Regions from separate parts of the Pseudomonas sp. LBUM1651 genome, predicted to be linked through region 3. Evidence: predicted binding sites of a transcription regulator. Region 3 holds the regulator's gene; each other region holds the start of a gene.
What was found. Region 3 encodes FliA, which starts transcription of late flagellar genes. Its sites were predicted from a motif close to CTAAAGTTTNNNNNNNNNNNGCCGNTAA; they were not measured.
Positions count from the first base shown of each region.

Region 1 (4,653 bases), 230 kb from region 3:
CTTCAAACGGATAGGTGTCACGAAACCACAGGGTTTCGTTGGTCGTCATGGCATCGACCACCAGCTCGCGCAAACCACTGCGCGGCTGAGTCTGGATGCGCTGGACCAGCTCACCCAGGGACTTGATGCCTTGCTGTTCCATCAGTTTGTTGAGACGGCTCGAGACCAGGTACTGCTTGTTTTCACCGAGCAAAATGCCACAGGCTTTTTCCAGGAAGACCCGGAACTGTTCGAAATCCAAATTACCCGTAGACAATGATGCCGCCTCTTAAATCGTGTTGATCACCAGGGGCAGAAGGCCCCTAGCTGATGTCTGCTGCTTTGATCCGGTCGACTACCCGGGATGCCAGGTCATCAGGACGGAATTTGGCCAGGAAGTCATCGGCACCGACTTTCTTGACCATCGCCTGATTGAACACACCCGACAACGAAGTATGCAGGATGATATGAAGCTTTTGCATGCGAGGGTCGTTGCGGATCTCGGCCGTCAGGGTGTACCCGTCCATTTCCGGCATCTCGATGTCGGAAATCATCATCAGGAACTCTTCTTCCGGCTTCTTGCCCTCGTCGACCAGCTTGCGCAGGTAATCCAGCGCTTGCCGTCCGTCGTTCAACGCCACCACTTCGACACCGACCGTCTGCAGGCAACGCGTGACCTGCTTGCGCGCCACCGACGAGTCATCGACCGTCAGCACCCGCAGCGACAGCGCCTTGTGCTGGGTCTCGACATCGACCACACCGACGGAAATCGCTTCCGGTGTCGGCGCCACTTCTGCCAGGACCTTCTCGACGTCGATGATTTCGACTAACTGATTGTCGACCCGAGTCACAGCCGTTAGGTAATGATCGCGCCCGGTGCCCTTGGGAGGCGGATGGATCTCCTCCCAGTTCATGTTGACGATGCGCTCCACCGAGCGCACCAGGAAACCCTGGGTCTTGGTGTTGTACTCCGTAATGATCACGAAGGGATTGCTTTGATCTTTCAGCGCCCCGGAACCGGTCGCCATTGCCAGATCAAGGATCGGAATGGTCGCCCCCCGGATATTTGCCACACCGCACACGACAGGACTGGACTTGGGCATCAGGGTCAGCTTGGGGCATTGCAGCACCTCACGAACCTTGAACACGTTGATCCCATACAGCTGCTGGCCGTCGAGACGGAACAACAACAGCTCCAGGCGATTCTGCCCTACCAGTTGCGTGCGCTGGTTTACCGAATCCATTACACCAGCCATGCCCAGACTCCTACACCAACGCTAAGTGTGTTGCGACGCACATTCATCACTAAACGGCACGGCGCTTGCTCTTTAACTCTTATGAACACAGAACCGACATTTTTCCGACGCCTGACATCGCCCTTCCGCAGACTGCTCTGTGCAATGTCGGCCGTTTGCCTGTTCAACGCTGGCAGCCCTGCCCTTGCTGACGCGGTTACCTTGCCTGACATGCTTATCGGCGTCACCCAGGGCTTTCTTGAATTCACCGTAGAAGACTATCTGGCGACCAGTCAAACGGAAGGTCGCTACGAAATCCAGGTCAACCAGCTCGATCCGCGACTGCGCATGCCCATGTGCGACAAGGAATTGACAGCCAGCCTCGAGAGCCCGGCCAAGCCGCTGGGCCGGGTCACGGTCAAGGTTCGCTGTGAGGGAACCTCCCCCTGGACGGTGTTCGTACCCGCTCAAGTCCGCCTGTTTCGCGACGTGGTGACCACCACCCGGCCGCTGCGCCGCGCCGACTTTGTCGAGCCCGCTGACGTGCTCCTGCGCGAGCGTGACATCAGCCTGATCAACCAGGGTTACCTGACGACCCTCGACCAGGCGATCGGCCAGCGACTTACCCGACCAATGGTCGCCGATCAGGTGATCACCCTCGTACACCTCGAACAGGCGGAAGTCATTCGCAAGGGCGATCAAGTGGTGATTACCGCCCGCAGTGGTACGCTCAGCGTGCGAATGCCCGGCGAAGCCCTGTCCAATGGCGGTATGAGCGAGCAGATCCGCGTGAAAAACCTCAACTCCAAGCGGGTCATCAAGGCGCAGGTCACCGCGCCGGGCCAGGTGGAAGTGTCTATGTAGACACCCTGTTCCTGAAGAAGTGGCGTTGCCCGAGGTTGTTCCCTAAACTGTGCCGCATGCAGGAGAAGTGCTGGCGCATGCAGGCTCATTGATAAATGGGTCTAAAGTTTTCACAGGGAGAGCCGAAAACATGGCAAGCGTCCAAATACTCAGAGGTTTTTTACCATGGTCATCGATTTCAGCCGTTTGAACAGTTCCTCGTCACTTACGGGCAGTACACGTACCAGCGTTGCCAAGGAAACTGCCGAAGCCGGCAAATCCGCGCCGCTGAATACCCCGGCCGAACAGGCCAGTACCGTCAAAATCGGGGAATCGGTACACCTCAGCCATGAGGCTCAACAGTTGCAACAGGTCACTGACAAGCTGCGCGATCAGCCTGCCGTCGACAAAGCCCGCGTGGCCGAGTTGAAAGCAGCGATTGCCGATGGCAGCTACAAAGTCGACAGCAACCGTGTAGCCAGCAAACTGCTCAACTTCGAAGCCCAGCGCTAGGCTACGGCCCGCGCCAGGCTTTTGGACGCTTAAAACCCAAGGCCAGCCATGCACGACACTAACTTACTGCAACTGATCACCGACGACTTTGCTCCAGCGCAACATTTGCTGGAGTTACTGCAAACCGAGTCCATCGCCTTGCACGGTCGTGACATGCCACTGCTCGAAGATATTCTGGCGCAGAAACAGGCATTGATCATTCTGCTCGAACAGCATGGCCGCAAGCGCAGTGAAATCCTCGTCAGCCTCAATCTGCCAGTCAATCGCAGCGGTCTGGAGCAACTGGCCAGCCATTCGAGCATCGGCGAAGAGTTGCTGGCGCAGAGCGATGTGCTGACCGACCTTCTGGCTCAATGCCAGGCGGCGAACGCCAATAATGGCCAGTCGATCCTGGTCCAGCAGACCGTCACGGCCAACCAGCTGAAAATCCTCACCGGCGGCGAACCGCCAGCCCTTTATGATGCCCGCGGATCAACCGCCAAGCTTGCGAAGCCTCGCCCGCTCAGTCAGGCTTGAGCCTTCAAATGACCACGCCCTATCAAGACTCGCAACATGCTGGCAATATGATGGCCAGCCGTAGTCATATTTTGTCTGGAGATTGATGAACCGTGTCCAATGCCTTAACCGCGGAAGATGCCCCGCAGCCACCCAAGGTGCTTGCCACGCCTTTGGAAATCTCCGGCAACCTGCGCCAACTGCAAGAAAGCCATGATCCGCTGATCATCACGTTCCATGAGCGCACTCAGCGCTTCCAGAGCTATCTGGTGGACGTGGACCGCGAAGGCCGCACCATCGCGTTCGACGAAATGATCCCGCGTGACGGCGAACGCTTCCTGCTGGCCGGCGAACCGTTCAAGGTCGAAGGCTTTCACGAAGGCGTGCGCATCGCCTGGGAAAGCAACGGTCAACTGACCATCGACGAATCCGGTGACAGTCGCTGCTATCGCGGCCCGCTGCCGGATGAAGTGGTCTATCACCAGCGCCGCAATGCCTTTCGCGCGGCATTGAAGCTGGCGCAACTGGTCAACGTCGATCTGGACGGTGAAAAGCTCAAGGCACCGATCAGCGGCAAGCTGCTGGACATTTCCGCCACCGGCTGCAAGTTGCGCTTCGACGGCGACATTACCGGCAGCCTGCAACTGGGCCAGGTCTACGACCGTTTCTCCGCCGCCCTGCCCTTTGGCAAGATGACGGCACCGGTCGAACTGCGCTACCTGCACTTTGAAGAAAAAATCTCCACCACCTTCGCCGGCATCCGCTTTCACAACATGAGCGGCCTGGTGCAGCGTCAGGTCGAGCGCTTCGTCTATCAGCTCCAGCGCGAAGCACGACGCTTCGACAAAGACGACATGTAATTCGAAGCGGCATAAAAAACGGGCAGTCCCTTGCGGTGACTGCCCGTTTTTTTTGCGCCTTTCGTTTGGTCTGCGCGGTTCATTGCAGGAGCCGGCTTGCTGGCGATGATCGTTAACGAAGACGCATGTTAACTGGATGAACACTGCGCATTTGAATCCATCGCCAGCAAGCCGGCTCCTACAGGTGTTGCGATTTAGGGTCTGGCCTCGGTGAAGCTTTGCTCGCGACCCGTGTCAGGGTCCTCCGGAGGTGGAGTGGTTTGTGTCTCCACTTCCGGTTCAGGTGCTGGATCAGGATTGACCGGACTCTGCATCTGGTCCTGCACCACTTGTTCATCGACCCGTGGATCAAGGCAAGCCACCAGCGGCGAACTCGACATGCTGTCCGGCATGGCAACGTGATGCAGCGGTGCATCGTCGACCTGGTGCAGGTTGGTCACCGCTTTCGGGCGGATCCGCCACACCAGCACCAATGCGAAGAAACTGAAGAAGGCATAGAGCATCTGGCTGCCGAACATCTTCATCAGCACCCCGGCGACCAGCGGCCCGATACTGGCGCCGACACCGTAGGTCACCAGCAACATCGCCGTCAGCGACACCCGGCGATCACCCTCGACGTGGTCATTGGAGAACGCCACCGCCAATGGATACAGGCAAAACTTCACCAATGCACAGAGGAAGCCGGCGATAAACAGCACCTCCAGCGGCACCTGCTTCATGATCGCCAG
Region 1 is NZ_CP166805.1:1,495,772-1,500,424, reverse strand. It holds gene cheR (protein-glutamate O-methyltransferase CheR) at 1-256, opposite strand, end outside; gene ACA066_RS06960 (chemotaxis protein CheV) at 303-1,235, opposite strand; gene flgA (flagellar basal body P-ring formation chaperone FlgA) at 1,317-2,078, shown strand; gene flgM (flagellar biosynthesis anti-sigma factor FlgM) at 2,244-2,570, shown strand; gene ACA066_RS06945 (flagella synthesis protein FlgN) at 2,619-3,086, shown strand; gene ACA066_RS06940 (flagellar brake protein) at 3,179-3,925, shown strand; gene ACA066_RS06935 (MFS transporter) at 4,120-4,653, opposite strand, start outside.
Region 1: a site for FliA is predicted at 2,180-2,207, ahead of flgM (flagellar biosynthesis anti-sigma factor FlgM). Genes of this name have one in related genera too.

Region 2 (4,653 bases), 3.0 Mb from region 3:
GTGCAGCAGGTTGGCATCCATCGAGTACGGGGATTTTTTCTTGCCGTGACGCTCTATCGGGATGTTGTGCTTTTCAGCGTAATCCATCAGCTTTTCACGGGACAGCAGGTCCCATTCGCGCCACGGTGCGATCACTTTCACACCTGGCTTCAAGGCGTAGGCGCCCAGTTCGAAACGAACCTGGTCGTTACCCTTGCCGGTGGCGCCGTGGGAAATGGCGTCAGCGCCGGTTTCGTTGGCGATTTCGATCAGGCGCTTGGCGATCAGCGGACGAGCGATGGAAGTACCCAGCAGGTACTCGCCTTCGTAAACGGTGTTGGCGCGGAACATCGGGAAAACGAAATCGCGCACGAATTCTTCGCGCAGATCGTCGATGTAGATCTCTTTCACGCCCATGGCCTGAGCCTTGGCACGTGCAGGTTCGACCTCTTCGCCCTGACCCAGGTCAGCGGTGAAGGTCACGACTTCACAGTTATAAGTATCCTGCAGCCACTTGAGGATCACCGAAGTGTCCAGGCCGCCGGAATACGCCAGAACGACCTTGTTTACGTCCGCCATGCCATCACTCCACGGGGTTCTACGGAAAGCCGAGAAGTCTACCGCTCATACGGAATAATTTACAGTGGCGCGACAGCTTATGACGACGAAGCGACAGATTATGTCGAACGCGCGACGATGACCGAGGAGTCAGGAAGTCTTCGCCGCGCTCGCCGATGCTGTTGATTGGGGCGCCGGTTGCTCGGTGGGCGCGACCCGTGCGAGGTGCACGTTGACCCGACGGTTCTTCGCCCGATTGGCCGCATTGGTGTTAGGTGCCAACGGATAACGCTCGCCGTGAAAGCGCACGGTAATCTGCGATTCCTGAACACCGTTGGCCTTGAAGAACTCCATGATCGCCAGGGCCCGACGCCGCGACAGGTCTCGGTTGGTCAGGCGGTTGCCGCTATTGTCGGAGTGGCCGTCGAGCTCGATGTGATTGACCGTCGGGTCGGCCTTCATGAACTCCAGCATCACCTGCAACTGAGACTTGGCCTGCGCGTCGAGATCCAGGCCGTCGCCGGGAAAGCCGATCTGCGTTTGTTTGACCTGCTCGAAATTCTTCGGCAGCAGTTTCGCCACGCAGCCCTGATATTCGTTAAACGCCTTGCTGAACTTGACCGGTAACAGCCGCACTTCCGAGACCCGGCCATCACCCGAATAATGTCGGACGACCGGACTGCGCCCAACCATCAGGCCACTGATCAAGCGCCCGGCCTGAACTTGTGAGCTGTTGAACAGCACATTGCCGCTGCCGATCTGCACGGAACCGAGATTGATGTCGCCACGCCCCGGCTGCCAGGGTGCAGCGGCCGCCAACAAGGTCGCCGAGCCGCCGCCGACCATAGAGTTGTAGGCTTTCAGACGAAACGTTGCCTGCTCGCCAGCGCGGCGTACGAACTCACCCGAACCGAAATCGGTGATCGGTTGAGTCAGGCGGCACTCGAACTTGTCCCCTTCGACCGTCCACTCGATGCTCTCCAGACGGGTCTGGAAAGTGAGCGCCATCGCGGGAAGGCTGGCAAACACACTGAGCAAGGCTAAATAACGCTGGCGCACGGGAGGCTCCACTGGCTTCTACAACAAAAAGACCGACACACACATGTTTACGGCGTACCTGTTGGATATCGGAAGCTTCCTGCAAAACTTGATAGCGAGTGCCTGAGAGAGTCTTTTCCGGTAGCATTCCCCTGAGTTTGACCCGCCTGGAATCCCCTCATGTCCGACCGCCTGACCCTGCTGCGTCCCGACGACTGGCACATTCATCTTCGCGATGGTGCCGTGTTGACCAATACCGTTGCGGATGTCGCGCGCACCTTTGGTCGCGCCATCATCATGCCCAACCTGGTACCTCCGGTGCGCAACGCCGCTGAAGCCGACGGCTATCGCCAGCGGATTCTCGCTGCACGCCCGGCCGGCAGTCGTTTCGAACCGTTGATGGTGCTTTACCTGACCGACCGCACCCAGCCCGAAGAGATTCGTGAAGCCAAGGCCAGCGGTTTCGTGCACGCCGCCAAGTTGTACCCGGCCGGCGCGACCACCAACTCGGACTCTGGCGTTACCAGCATCGACAAGATTTTCCCTGCGCTGGAGGCCATGGCCGAAGTCGGGATGCCTTTGTTGGTTCACGGTGAAGTCACCCGTGGCGATGTCGACGTGTTCGACCGCGAAAAACGCTTCATCGATGAGCACATGCGTCGTGTGGTCGAGCGTTTCCCGACGCTCAAAGTGGTGTTCGAACACATCACTACCGCGGACGCCGTGCAGTTCGTCAACGAGGCTTCGGCCAACGTTGGCGCGACCATCACCGCGCATCACCTCTTGTACAACCGCAACCACATGCTGGTCGGCGGAATTCGGCCGCATTTCTACTGCTTGCCGATTCTCAAGCGCAATACGCACCAGGAAGCCTTGCTCGACGCCGCCACCAGTGGCAGCGACAAGTTCTTCCTTGGCACCGACTCGGCGCCGCACGCACAGCACGCCAAGGAAGCCGCTTGCGGTTGTGCCGGTTGCTACACCGCTTATGCGGCGATCGAGATGTACGCCGAAGCGTTCGAACAGCGCAATGCGCTGGACAAGCTCGAAGCCTTCGCCAGCCTTAACGGTCCGCGCTTCTATGGCCTGCCGGTGAACACCGATCGCATCACCCTGGTCCGCGACGAGTGGACCGCCCCAACCAGCCTGCCATTTGGCGAGCTGACCGTTATCCCGCTGCGCGCCGGTGAAAAACTGCGCTGGCGCCTGCTGGAGGAACACGCGTGAGTGAAGACCATTTCGACGACGAACAGGACGGTCAAGGCGGCGGAGGTGGTCCACGCCACCCGATGGCAGCTCGATTCCGTGGATACCTGCCAGTCGTTGTCGACGTTGAAACCGGTGGTTTCAACTCTGCCACTGACGCCTTGCTGGAAATAGCCGCTACCACCATTGCCATGGATGAGAAGGGTTTTGTATACCCGGATCACACCTACTTTTTCCGCGTCGAACCTTTTGAAGGCGCAAACATCGAAGCGGCCGCCCTGGAGTTCACCGGGATCAAACTCGATCACCCGCTGCGCATGGCGGTGAGTGAAGAAGCGGCGCTGACCGATATCTTCCGCGGCATCCGCAAGGCGTTGAAAGCCAACAGCTGCAAGCGGGCGATCCTGGTCGGGCACAACAGCAGTTTCGACCTGGGCTTCCTGAACGCGGCGGTTGCGCGTCTGGACATGAAGCGCAACCCGTTCCATCCGTTCTCCAGCTTCGACACGGCAACCCTCGCCGGTTTGGCATACGGTCAAACCGTGCTGGCGAAAGCCTGTCAGGCCGCCGACATCGACTTCGACGGTCGCGAGGCCCACTCGGCTCGCTACGACACCGAGAAGACGGCGGAGCTGTTCTGCGGCATCGTCAATCGCTGGAAGCAAATGGGCGGCTGGGAAGACTACAACGACTGATTGTAGGAGCGAGCTTGCTCGCGATGCGCTACAGAGCACCGCGGGGTGTCAGGATTGAAGCGTTATCTTTGACGCCCATCGCGAGCAAGCTCGCTCCTACAGGGACCTGCGTTTATGCCACCCATAAAAAAACCGGCCTCAACGGCCGGTTTTTTTATGCCTCGAACGCGCCTTACAGGGCAGCAGCGTTCTCGGTCAGGTAAGCCGCGACGCCTTCGGTCGAAGCGGTCATGCCTTTGTCGCCTTTTTTCCAGTTGGCAGGGCAGACTTCGCCGTGCTCTTCGTGGAATTGCAGAGCGTCGACCAGACGGATCAGCTCTTCCATGTTACGGCCCAGCGGCAGGTCGTTGATGATCTGCGAACGGACAACGCCTTTGTCGTCGATCAGGAACGCGCCACGGAAAGCCACGCCGCCTTCGGACTCAACGTCGTAGGCCTTGGCAATTTCGTGCTTCATGTCGGCAGCCATGGTGTAGCGAACCTGGCCGATACCGCCATTGTTCACCGGGGTGTTGCGCCATGCGTTGTGAGTGAAGTGCGAGTCGATCGAAACGGCGATCACTTCAACATTGCGAGCCTTGAAGTCGGACATGCGGTTGTCCAGAGCGATCAGCTCGGATGGGCAAACGAAGGTGAAGTCCAGTGGGTAGAAGAACACCAGGCCGTATTTGCCTTTGATGGCCGACGACAGGGTGAAGCTGTCGACGATTTCGCCATTGCCGAGTACGGCCGGTACGGTGAAGTCAGGGGCTTGCTTGCCTACGAGTACGCTCATTGAATATCTCCTGGTGTAAAAACGTGAAGTTCCGGGTTTGCGCCAGCCTGCCACCCTCAGGCGACAGCCCTGTGACACCCACCCGCTTCATAAGGACCGGCCATCATACACTGCGTTTTTGAGCTGTCCTCAACGGTTTTTCGCTGGAGGGTTAATTTGCCGTTGCCGCGGTTACTGGCAGTTTGCCCGGAAGAAAGCCGTTCGTCGGTCGCGCTCGCTTATAGCGCAAAGCTTTCAGAAACCACTTTGACAATCATTCTCGTTAACATTAAGATCCTTCGCAATTGAGTCACAACCAGCGACGGTTCTCACTTATGTATGTCTGCCTCTGCACTGGCGTCACCGACGGACAAATCCGCGAAGCAATCTATGAAGGATGCTGCAGCTACAAGGAAGTCCGTC
Region 2 is NZ_CP166805.1:4,945,316-4,949,968, forward strand. It holds gene ACA066_RS23185 (argininosuccinate synthase) at 1-558, opposite strand, end outside; gene ACA066_RS23190 (flagellar protein MotY) at 688-1,596, opposite strand; gene pyrC (dihydroorotase) at 1,756-2,802, shown strand; gene rnt (ribonuclease T) at 2,799-3,476, shown strand; gene ACA066_RS23205 (peroxiredoxin) at 3,649-4,251, opposite strand; gene ACA066_RS23210 (bacterioferritin-associated ferredoxin) at 4,566-4,653, shown strand, end outside.
Region 2: a site for FliA is predicted at 1,662-1,689, ahead of ACA066_RS23190 (flagellar protein MotY). Genes of this name have one in related genera too.

Region 3 (4,653 bases):
CCGGCCCCCGTGCCAGCTTCCGGCGGTGTCGATCCGCGGGCTTTCGATTCGATGCGTTTCGAACTCAACAGCCTGCGCGAACTGATGGAAGTACAACTCGGTTCCCTGGCCTGGAATCAGCTGCAAGGCAGCCGTCCGGCCCAGGCCAACCTTTGGCGTCGCTTGCAGCGCATTGGTTTGTCCGGCCCGTTGTCCCGCGATCTGCTGGAAATGATTACCGACATTGAAGAGCCCCGTCAGGCCTGGCGCATGTTGCTGGCGCACCTGGCGCGGATGATCGCCACACCGGAAGTCGAGCCACTGGAAGAGGGCGGCGTGATTGCCATGGTCGGCCCTGCCGGCATGGGCAAGACCACCACGCTGGCCAAGCTTGCGGCCCGTTACGTGCTCAAGTACGGCGCGCAGAACATCGCGCTGGTCAGCATGGACAGCTACCGCATCGGCGCTCAGGAACAACTCAAGACCCTGGGCCGGATCCTCAACGTGTCGGTAACCCACGTCGACCCGGGCCAGTCCCTGGTGCAGGCGCTGGATCCGTTGCTGCGCAAGCGTGTGGTGCTGATCGATACCGCAGGCCTTCAGGCCAGCGATCCGGCACTGCGCATGCAGCTCGAAAGCCTGGCCGGTCGTGGCATCAAATCAAAAAACTATCTGGTTCTGGCAACCACCAGCCAGAAACAGGTTTTAACCGCCGCCTATCACAGTTACAAGCGCTGCGGGCTCGCTGGCTGCATCCTGACTAAACTGGATGAAACGGCAAGCCTGGGCGAGGTGTTGAGCCTGGCAATCAGTCATGAGTTGCCGGTGGCTTACCTGACCGATGGACCGCGGATTCCGGATGATTTGCATCTGCCGCGTCGTCATCAGCTGGTGAGCCGTGCCGTCAGCGTGCAAATGCAGGAAGAACCCAGCGAAGAAGCCATGGCTGACATGTTCGCTGATATTTACCACAGCCCGACCAAGCAGGTTGGCTGAGGTATTAATGAACAGTTTTTGTACCTACATCGATGGTCTGCCATGCATTGTTCCGTTTGTGAACGCGCAGCCAGTAATGTGGCCTCCGTCTATGCAAGACAAGGTAAAGAAATAACATGGGCAGCATGCATCCCGTACAGGTGATCGCGGTGACCGGCGGCAAAGGTGGCGTCGGGAAGACTAACGTGTCAGTGAACTTGTCCCTGGCTCTAGCTGAGCTCGGCCGGCGCGTCATGCTGTTGGACGCCGATCTGGGGCTGGCGAACGTCGACGTCCTGCTGGGACTGACACCCAAACGTACCCTGGCCGACGTCATCGAAGGCCGCTGTGAGCTGCGCGACGTGTTGTTGCAGGGGCCCGGCGGGATCCGCATCGTCCCGGCGGCGTCCGGCACTCAGAGCATGGTGCATCTGAGCCCGGCGCAACATGCCGGCCTGATCCAGGCGTTCAGCGATATCGGCGACAACCTCGACGTCCTGGTGATCGACACCGCTGCGGGTATTGGTGACTCGGTAGTCAGTTTCGTTCGCGCCGCGCAGGAAGTCTTGCTGGTGGTCTGCGACGAGCCGACCTCGATCACCGACGCCTACGCACTGATCAAACTGCTGAACCGCGACTACGGCATGAACCGCTTCCGCGTCCTGGCCAACATGGCCCAGAGCCCGCAGGAAGGACGCAACCTGTTCGCCAAGTTGACCAAGGTCACGGATCGCTTCCTCGACGTCGCCTTACAATACGTCGGTGCGGTGCCGTACGACGAAAGCGTGCGCAAGGCCGTTCAGAAGCAGCGCGCGGTTTATGAAGCTTTCCCGCGTTCCAAGTGCTCCCTGGCCTTCAAGGCCATCGCACAAAAGGTCGATACCTGGCCGCTGCCTGCCAACCCGCGTGGGCACCTGGAGTTTTTCGTCGAGCGCCTCGTGCAACAAACGGCAGGACCCGTGCTATGACAGCCAGCGGTTACAACCTATACAAGAAATCGGCACGTGACGCGCAGTACGAGCTGATCGAGCGTTACGCGCCACTGGTCAAACGCATTGCTTACCACTTGCTGGCGCGACTGCCAGCCAGTGTCCAGGTCGAAGACCTGATCCAGGCCGGCATGATCGGCCTGCTTGAAGTATCGACCAAATACGACGCCAGCAAAGGCGCGAGTTTCGAGACGTACGCGGGCATTCGAATCCGCGGCGCGATGCTCGATGAAGTCCGCAAGGGGGACTGGGCGCCACGCTCGGTCCACCGCAATACCCGCATGGTCAGCGACGCAATTCGCTCGATTGAAGCTAAAACCGGCCGTGACGCTAAAGATCACGAAGTTGCGGCCGAACTCCAATTGAGTCTCGACGATTACTACGGGATTTTGAACGACACCCTGGGCAGCCGGTTATTCAGTTTCGACGATCTGTTGCAGGACGGCGAACACGAAGGGCTGCACGAGGATGGCGCGAGTGCTCATATCGAGCCGTCACGCGATCTGGAAGATGAACGCTTCCAGGCGGCGCTGGCGGACGCGATTGCCAATTTGCCGGAGCGTGAGCGACTGGTGTTGGCGCTGTACTACGACGAAGAGTTGAATCTCAAGGAAATCGGTGAGGTCCTGGGGGTCAGCGAATCTCGGGTCAGCCAGTTACACAGCCAGTGCGCGGCCCGTTTGCGGGGGCGTTTGGGGGAGTGGCGAGCGCGCTGAAGGCAGTGTGGGGACACTGCGAACGTGGCTGGTGTGGTGTTGAACTGCGCCGGTCTCGATCTGTTGTGCTCCAGACAGTCATTGAGTGCTTTGCCGGATTGATTGAAATGGCGCGTCCAGGTGCTGGGCGCGTTTAAGACTGCTTGGAGGTCGAATTGGACAAGAACATGAAAATCCTCATCGTTGATGACTTCTCAACGATGCGGCGGATCATAAAAAACCTGTTGCGTGACCTTGGGTTCACCAACACGGTCGAGGCTGACGATGGCGTTACTGCCATTCCGGTTCTCAACAGCGGAAGCATCGACTTTCTGGTAACGGACTGGAACATGCCTGGCATGACCGGTATCGATCTGCTGCGTCACGTGCGCGCCGATGAAAAGCTCAAGCACCTGCCAGTGCTGATGGTGACCGCTGAAGCCAAGCGCGAGCAGATCATCGAAGCGGCCCAGGCTGGTGTTAACGGCTATGTGGTCAAACCCTTCACGGCCCAGGCGTTAAAAGAAAAAATCGAGAAGATTTTCGAACGCATCGGTTGAGAAACTGCGCCACGGGGGAGCTATGGACCAAAACGAATCTTCACAGGGCGATTTTGAATCGACCCTGAAAAAACACGCAGTCGAGCTGGTCGAAAGCCTTGAGAAAGGCAAGTTCGGCGACGCTGTGCAACTGATCCATGAGCTCAATCAGACCCGTGACCGCGGCCTGTATCAGGAAGTGGGCAAGCTCACCCGCGAGCTGCACAGCGCGATCGTCAATTTCCAGATTGACCCGCACATGCCGCAAGCCGAGGAAGTTTCGCAAATCACGGATGCCACCGAGCGTCTGGGTTACGTTGTGAAGCTGACCGAGGCTGCCGCCAACCGCACCATGGATCTGGTCGAAAACTCCACACCGCTGGTCAACAGCCTGAGCGATGAAGCGCAGGCGCTGAGCACGGACTGGGGGCGGTTCATGCGTCGCGAAGTCGGGGCCGAGGAATTCCGCGAACTGGCTCGGCGTGTCGACGGTTTCCTGACACGCAGCAGCGCGGATAATCGCGTGGTGTCGAGCAACCTCAACGACATTCTGCTCGCTCAGGATTACCAGGACCTCACAGGTCAAGTGATCAAGCGTGTGACCCAATTGGTCACCGAAGTTGAAAGCAACCTGCTCAAGCTCGTGCTTATGGCCAGTCAGGTGGACCGCTTTGCGGGCATCGAACATGACCGTGAAGCGATGCTTGCTGAAAAAGATCCGCAAAAACATCTCTCTCAGGGTGAAGGTCCGCAGATTCATGCCGATAAAAGAGAAGACGTTGTGTCCGGTCAGGACGATGTGGACGATTTGCTATCCAGCCTAGGGTTTTAGGTATTTTAGGTATTTTAGGTTTTTAGACCTGTAGGAGCACACCCTTAATGAGCTTCGGCGCCGATGAAGAGATCCTTCAGGATTTCCTGGTTGAGGCCGGCGAGATTCTAGAGCAACTGTCCGAACAGCTGGTCGAGCTTGAAAGCCGACCGGATGATGCGGACTTGCTCAATGCAATTTTTCGCGGTTTTCACACTGTAAAAGGGGGCGCCGGCTTCCTCCAGCTCAACGAGCTGGTGGAGTGCTGTCACATCGCCGAGAACGTGTTCGACATCCTGCGCAAGGGTGAACGTCGCGTCGACTCGGAATTGATGGACGTGGTTCTCGAAGCGCTGGACGCGGTGAACAGCATGTTCAGCGAAGTCCGCGAACGCAGCCCGATCACGGCTGCCACGCCTGAATTGCTCGCGGCCCTGGCCCGTCTGGCCGAGCCGCAAACCGCCGATGAAGCCGCACCTGTGGCTGAAGTGGTGGAAGAACCGGCTGCCGAAGCCGAATCAGGCGACATCACCGATAACGAATTCGAACAACTGCTGGACTCGCTGAACGCCGTCAAGGCTCAGGCCGAGGCGCCCGTGGTGGCTGCGCAGCCTGCTTCGCTGCCTGCCGCGGATGCAGCAGCCAGCGACGAAATCACCGATGCA
Region 3 is NZ_CP166805.1:1,730,521-1,735,173, forward strand. It holds gene flhF (flagellar biosynthesis GTPase FlhF) at 1-975, shown strand, start outside; gene fleN (flagellar synthesis regulator FleN) at 1,092-1,922, shown strand; gene fliA (RNA polymerase sigma factor FliA) at 1,919-2,659, shown strand; gene ACA066_RS07995 (chemotaxis response regulator CheY) at 2,827-3,198, shown strand; gene ACA066_RS08000 (protein phosphatase CheZ) at 3,221-4,009, shown strand; gene ACA066_RS08005 (chemotaxis protein CheA) at 4,057-4,653, shown strand, end outside.